DNA from 2 places in the Pantoea sp. Z09 genome. Region 1 is predicted to be linked to the other one. Evidence: predicted binding sites of a transcription regulator. Region 1 holds the regulator's gene; the other holds the start of a gene.
The links. Region 1 encodes PurR, which represses purine synthesis genes. Its sites were predicted from a motif close to CANGCAAACGTTTGCNTG; they were not measured.

Region 1 (3,709 bases):
AACTATAAAAGTTGCCTTAGTGATTATCCTGGCAGGGTGCGGGCGCGTGGACAATATCCGTTTGTGCGCTGGCGCGTCGCTGCCAGGCATAGCCCGCTGCCGCCAGGAGAATCGTCGTTACCATAATCAGCGTAGTCATCAGCAGCGGTTGTTGTAAACCTGCAGAGACCGCGAGGCTGGCAAGAAAGCAGAGGCCGAGCTGCAGCGTGTTCTGCAGCGCGGCGGCTTTACCGGTAGCGTGCGGAAAGGGCAGCAGCGCGTTCGACACCACGATGGGGTAAATTGCGCCGTTCGCCAGCGCCATGCCGCAAAAAGGCGCCAGCAGGGCGACCAGGCTATGGCTGCCGGTCAACGCCACGGCGAACAGGGTTGCTACGCTCAGGCTGTAAAGAGCCAGCAGCCAGGGCAGCAGCTGTGCGCCGGCGAAGCGATTAAGCAGCGCGCGGCAGCCGAACCCGCCCAGTAAAAAGGCGATGGTTTGCGGGATATAGCTCAGGCCAATATCGGCTGGCGTCAGGCCCGCATCGGCGAGAATGAACGGCGAGCCGGTGAGCCAGGCGAAAAAGCTGGCGGAGCAGGCGGCGTAGATCAGCACGTTGCCGCCATAGACGCCCGAGCGCAGCAGGGCGAAAAATCCCGGCTGATCGACGGCGGTTTTCGGCGCGGGCGGGCGAGCGGGCAGGCGCAGCGTCACCAGCATCAGCGCGACGCCGGTGAGCGTCAGCACCAGAAAAATCGAACGCCAGTGAAAATGGCTTATCAGCCAGGCGCCGAGCAGCGGCGCCAGCGCAGGCGAAAGGGCCACCAGCGGCATAATGGTGGCGAACACCTTATTGGCGCGCGCGCGCGGATAGCGATCCACCACCAGCGCCTGCCAGCTGACGGCTGCGGCGCAGACGCCGATCGCCTGCAGAAAGCGCAGCGCCAGCATCAGCGCGACATTGTCCACCCACAGCATGCCGGCGCAGCCGAGCGCAAACAGCGCCAGTCCCATCAGCAGCACCGGCTTGCGGCCGATGCGATCGGAAAGTGGTCCCCAGAACAGCTGGCCGACGGCGAAGCCCGCCAGGAACAGGCTCATGCTGGCGCTAATCACGCCGGGAGAGGTATTAAAGCTGAGCTGCATCGCGCCAAAAGCGGGCAGATACATATCGGTCGCCAGAAAGCCCAGCATGCTGAGCAGGGCGAGATAGGGCATAAATCCTTTTGATAACGGCATGGTTTTACTCATTCTCATCATTAGTCAGGCAGGTTAAACGCGGCAAAGTGTAAAAGGGTGCGCCCGCCACTGTGAAACGCTAATATTTGCCGAGTGCTGTGAAAAAATTTGAAGGGAAAAAGCATGTGGTCTGAATATGCCCTGGAGGTGGTTGACGCGGTGGCGCGCACCGGCAGCTTTAGTGCGGCCGCCGAAGAGCTGCACCGCGTGCCCTCTGCCGTCAGCTATACGGTGCGTCAGCTGGAAACCTGGCTGGCGGTGCCGCTGTTCGAACGTCAGCATCGCAACGTGGCGTTGACCGCCGCGGGCGAACATTTTGTGCGCGAGGGGCGCGAGGTTATCAAAAAAATGCTTGCCACCCGGCGTCAGTGCCAGCAGCTGGCGAACGGCTGGCGCGGGCAGCTGAGCATCGCGGTGGATCGCATCGTCAAGCTACCACGCAGCCGTCAGCTGGTGACCGACTTCTACCGTCACTTCCCCGACATGGAATTGCACATCAGCTACGAAGTTTTTAACGGCGTCTGGGATGCGCTGGCTGACGGACGCGTCGACGTCGCCATCGGCGCGACGCAGGCGATCCCGGTCGGCGGCCGCTTCTCCTTTCGCGATATGGGCGCGCTCAACTGGCGCTGCGTGGTGGCGCGCCAGCATCCGCTCACCCGGCTGCCGCGGCTCGATGACGACGCGCTGCGCGCCTGGCCGTCGCTGGTGCTGGAGGATACCGCGCGCGCGCTGCCGCGCCGCATGACCTGGACGCTCGACAATCAGCGACGGCTGGTGGTGCCGGACTGGCAGGCGGGGCTGGCGTGTGTGCTGGAGGGATTATGCGTGGCGATGATGCCGGGCCATCTGGCGCGCCCGTTGCTGGATAAAGGCGATCTGGCGGAGCTGACGCTGCCGGCGCCTTTTCCCGAGAGTCCCTGCTGCGTCAGCTGGTCGGAAGCGGGCGCATCGCCCGCGCTAGGCTGGCTGCTTAGCTATCTGGGCGATGCGCAAACCCTGAATCAGGAGTGGCTGAGCGAGGATTAACGGCGGTAGTCGCGGAACGGGCCGTCGCCGACCGAGCGGCGCTCGATCAGGGTCGGATGCACCTCAATGGTCTGCGACTCTTCGCGTTTGCTGGTGATGCGGTCCAGCAGCATCTCCAGCGCTTTCTCGCCCAGCTGCGCTTTCGGCTGATGCACGGTGGTCAGCGCTGGCGTGAAGTAGCGCGCGTTGCGCACGTTGTCATAGCCGATCACCGAAATATCCTGCGGCACGCGCAGTCCCATCTCGTCGGCGGCGCAGATAGCGCCCATCGCCATGATATCGCCGCCGCAGAAAATCGCCGTCGGGCGCTGCTTCTGCTGCAGGATCTGCTGCATCGCCTGGTAGCCCGACTCCGGCTCGAAATCACCCTGCACGATCCACTCCGCGCGCACCGCGATGCCCGCTTCCTCCAGCGCTTTTAAAAAGCCCGCGTGGCGTCCGCCGCCGGTGTTGCGCTCCAGCTGGCCGGGAATGGCGCCGATATCGCGGTGACCGCGTTCGATCAGATAGCGTCCCGCCAGATAGCCGCCCTGGAAAGCGTTATCCAGCACGGTATCGGTAAAGTCGGCGCGCGATTCGCCCCAGTCCATGACCACCATGGGAATATTGCGGTTCTCTTCCAGCATCTTCAGCAGGTCGTCAGGATACTCAGAGCACATCACCAGCAGGCCATCGACGCGCTTTTGCGCCATCATCGACAGGTAGGCGCGCTGTTTCTGCAGATCGTTGTGAGCATTGCCGAGGATCAGGGTATAGCCGCGCTCAAAGCAGTGATGCTCAACCGCCTCGATGATTTCGGCGAAATAGGGTGCCTCGCTGGAGGTGGCAAGCAGCCCCAGCGTTTTCGTGTGATTGACCTTCAGGCTACGCGCAACGGCGCTGGGCGAGTAGTGCAGTTCCTGAATCGCCTGCCAGACGGCGTTGCGCGTCTCTTCCGCGACAAAGCGCGTTTTATTGATAACGTGAGAAACGGTGGTTGTGGAGACACCGGCACGCTTCGCGACATCTTTGATTGTTGCCATTAAAAAGAGACTCCAGAACTTATCAGTAAGCCGCTGATAAGCATAATGTTAATCGTTTGCGTCCGCCAGGATGGTTTTCTGTTAATTCGCTACAGTTTTTTGTCGGTGAAACACGCACTGGGCAGGACAAAACAGGGGCTGTTGCGTGCGAACGGCACGGGCGTTGCGTCAGTTGCGCAACAAAGGCGGGGATTCTAGCAAGGCTTGCGGGATAAAACGAGATTTTTACCGGCGACTGTGGGAAAATCCGCAAGACCCTGACAAATGTGTGGATAAGGAGTAGCTATGAGCACAGATTTAAAACTGGCGCTGATGACCACCGGCGCGGCGCTGCTGATGATCGTGGCCTTTAGCTTTACCGCCGTGATGCACTAACAGCAGCAATAAAAAAACCGGGGACATCCCCGGTTTTCTTTTTTCTTAGCGAATGGTTTTCGGC
Region 2 (3,709 bases), 1.5 Mb from region 1:
AAGCCTGGTCAGGGAAAGGCTGTCCATCGACAAATAGGGTGGAATGTGTGAGCTGGGTCACATTATATCACTGGATTTGAATTTATGAACAAAATTTGTACCTGGTATGGTAGAGAAATTTTTATCGATGCAGAGGCAGGTAAAGCAGCAAGTCGGGCGGGAAAGAGGGAGGTGCGCCCGTTGAGGGCGCCGGAAAATTAGCGTACCGGGCAGCATTCGCCGGTGGTGCGCTGGGTAAAACTGGCCGCAGGTTCGCTACAGTCGAAGCTGACCAGCCGCGGACGCTGGATCGCCTGACGGCGCATAAAATGGCGATAGGCGGTCGGGGTCTGGGAAAACTGACGGCGGAACACGCGAGAGAAGGTCTGCTGCGAGTCATAGCCATACTGCATCGCGATATCAAACACCGGACGCTGCGTCTGGCGCAGCGCTTCCGCCGCCAGCGTCAGGCGACGTTCGCGAATATAGCCACCCAGCGTCTGTTTCGTCACGGTACGGAACATACGCTGCAGGTGCCATTTTGAATAACCTGACTTCGCCGCCACTTCATCGATGGAAAGGGCCTTATCCAGATTGTGATCGATCCAGTCTGTCAGGGAGTGAATGATCTCTTCTTGCATCATAATCTCGTCCTTTAGTCCTGAGGGATTCGTTATTTAACGCAGGCGAGTATAATTCCTCAAGTTAACTTGAGGTAAAGGTCCAGATGAAAAAAGATCGCAACTACCCAAAACCGGTTTTGACGCCGGGCGAAGTCGCGCGCCGCAGCGGCGTGGCGGTCTCCGCGCTGCATTTCTACGAAAGCAAAGGGCTGATCTCCAGCACGCGCAACGGCGGCAACCAGCGGCGCTATAGCCGCGACGTGCTGCGGCGCGTCGCCATTATCAAAATCGCCCAGCGCATCGGCATACCACTCGCCACGGTTAGCGACAGCCTGATGCATATTCCCGCCAACAAGCGAATGTCGAGCCAGGAGTGGGACGCCCTGACGCAGCACTGGCGCGAGGAGCTGGATAAACGCATCGAAACCCTGACGCGCCTGCGCAACGATCTCGACGGCTGTATCGGCTGCGGCTGTTTATCGATGCGTGACTGTCCGCTGCGCAACCCCGGCGACCGGCTGGCGCAGCAGGGCTCCGGCGCGGTGCTGCTCGACCCCGAACAGGATGAGAAGGGCGATGCGCCGCGCTAAAGCGCGCGCGCTATACTTGCCTGAGGTTCATCAAAGGGAGTCGACATGATTACTGTTCACCATCTTGAGCAGTCGCGCTCGCACCGCGTGCTGTGGCTACTGGAAGAGCTGGAGGTGCCTTATCAGATCAAACGCTATCAGCGCGAAGCGTCGATGCTGGCGCCAGAAGCGTTGAAAAAGGTGCACCCGCTGGGTAAGTCGCCGGTGATCACCGATGAAAACCAGGTCGTCGCCGAGTCTGGCGCCATCCTCTCCTATCTGGAAGGCAAATATGACAGTGAACACCGGCTGAAGCCCGCCGACGACGTGGCGCGCCTGCAGGCGAACTACTGGCTGCACTACGCTGAAGGCTCGCTGATGCCGCTGCTGGTGATGAAGCTGGTCTTTGGTCGGCTCGGCAAGGCGCCGGTGCCCTGGCTGCTGCGGCCGGCGGGCGCGGCGCTGGGCAAAGGCATGCAGAAGGCCTGGCTCGATAAGCAGCTGGTGCCGCATCGCCAGATGATTGAGCGCCATCTGGCCGCGCAGCCCTGGTTCGCCGGCAAACGCTTCAGCATCGCCGATATTCAGATGAGCTTTCCGCTGCTGGCGTTGCAGGCACGCGGCGGGCTGGCGGATATGCCCGCCACGGCGGCGTGGCTCAACACCGTTCAGCAGCGCGCCGCCTGGCAGCGCGCTATTCAGCAGGGCGGCGAGGTGCTGCCAGGCGGCTGATCGGCATAATAAAGCGAGCCGCATCAGCAGGTAACGTCGCGGCGGCCAGCCAGTGCCGCCGCACAACTCTTCAGGAAGCGCCGCGCGCACTCCTCTTTATCCTGAATTAAGGCAAGGAAGCAGTTGAAAATCTGCTGCCAAACGCCGGATAATCCCCTGCCTTTTAACTGGCCGCATCGCGGACAGCTATCCGCCGCGAAGTAAACGTTTGCCTGCCGTCTGGTGCGCCATTGCGCCGGGTCGATAACCAGGGATTTTGCAGGCAGCGACGCAGGGCGTTTTACACAACAAAAAATTCTTGAGGCTCAACTATGTCATACGAATCACGCTCGTCCGCTGGCAAGCTGGACGCCTGGTTCTCTGTTTCTGCACGCGGCAGCAGCGTCCGGCAGGAAATTCTGGCGGGACTGACCACCTTCCTGGCGATGGTCTACTCGGTGATCGTGGTGCCCGGCATGCTGGGCAAGGCGGGCTTCTCGCCGACGGCGGTGTTTGTCGCCACCTGCCTGGTCGCCAGCGTCGGCTCCATCGTTATGGGGCTGTGGGCTAACCTGCCGATGGCCATCGGCTGCGCCATCTCCCTCACCGCCTTTACCGCTTTTAGCCTGGTGCTCGGCCAGCATATCAGCGTGCCGGTGGCGCTCGGCGCGGTATTCCTGATGGGGCTGCTGTTTACCTTTATCTCCGTTACCGGCATCCGCGCCTGGATTTTGCGCAACCTGCCGATGGGCGTGGCGCACGGCACCGGCGTCGGCATCGGCCTGTTTCTGCTGCTGATCGCCGCGGACGGCATCGGGCTGGTGGTGAAGAACCCCGCGCCCGGCATGCCGGTGGCGCTGGGACACTTCACCTCGTTTCCGGTGATGATGTCGCTGTTGGGGCTGGCGGCGATCTTTGGGCTGGAGAAGCGCCGGGTGCCGGGCGGCATTCTGCTCACCATTATCGCCATTTCCGTGCTCGGGCTGATCTTCGATCCGGCGGTGAAGTTTCAGGGGCTGTTCGCTTTGCCAAGCCTGCGCGACAGCCAGGGCCAGTCGCTGCTGTTCAGCCTCGACATCATGGGCGCGCTGCAGCCGGCGGTGCTGCCGAGCGTACTGGCGCTGGTGATGACGGCGGTGTTTGACGCCACCGGCACCATCCGTGCGGTGGCGGGGCAGGCGAATCTGCTGGATGAAAAAGGCCAGATCATCAACGGCGGCCGCGCGCTGACCACCGATTCCGTCAGCAGCCTGTTTGCCGGTCTGGTCGGCGCCTCGCCGGCGGCGGTCTATATCGAATCCGCGGCCGGCACGGCGGCGGGCGGCAAAACCGGCCTGACGGCGATTGTGGTGGGCCTGCTGTTCCTGGCGATCCTGTTTATGTCGCCGCTGGCCTATCTGGTGCCTGCCTACGCCACCGCGCCGGCGCTGATGTATGTCGGCCTGCTGATGCTCAGCAACGTGGCGAAAATCGACTTCGGCGACTTCGTCGACGCGATGTCCGGCCTGCTGACCGCAGTGTTTATCGTGCTGACCTGCAATATCGTGACCGGCATCATGCTGGGCTTCGCCACGCTGGTGGTGGGCCGCCTGTTTGCCGGGGAATGGCGCAGGCTCAACGTCGGCACCGTTGTCATCGCTGTGGCGCTGGTGATTTTTTACGCCGGCGGCTGGGCAATCTGACGCAAAAAGCGGGCGAGCGGCGTCTCGCCCGTTACTTTCTCCTAAAATTTCGCATCGCCGCACGCGTGCCTTGTTATTCCCTGCGCACTTTGCTTTACACTTTAGCGCTTACAACATTTTTTCTGACGTTACGATTCGCCTAAGG

Region 2: the regulator PurR is predicted to act here: its motif matches at 2,101-2,118, upstream of MC269_RS17065 (NCS2 family permease).

What each region holds. Positions count from the first base shown of each region.
Region 1 is NZ_CP092373.1:2,090,979-2,094,687, reverse strand. It holds gene punC (purine nucleoside transporter PunC) at 17-1,219, opposite strand; gene punR (DNA-binding transcriptional activator PunR) at 1,343-2,248, shown strand; gene purR (HTH-type transcriptional repressor PurR) at 2,245-3,270, opposite strand; gene MC269_RS10005 (YnhF family membrane protein) at 3,556-3,645, shown strand; gene MC269_RS10000 (C40 family peptidase) at 3,691-3,709, opposite strand, start outside.
Region 2 is NZ_CP092373.1:3,562,829-3,566,537, reverse strand. It holds gene soxS (superoxide response transcriptional regulator SoxS) at 198-623, opposite strand; gene soxR (redox-sensitive transcriptional activator SoxR) at 707-1,192, shown strand; gene MC269_RS17070 (glutathione S-transferase family protein) at 1,238-1,903, shown strand; gene MC269_RS17065 (NCS2 family permease) at 2,215-3,564, shown strand.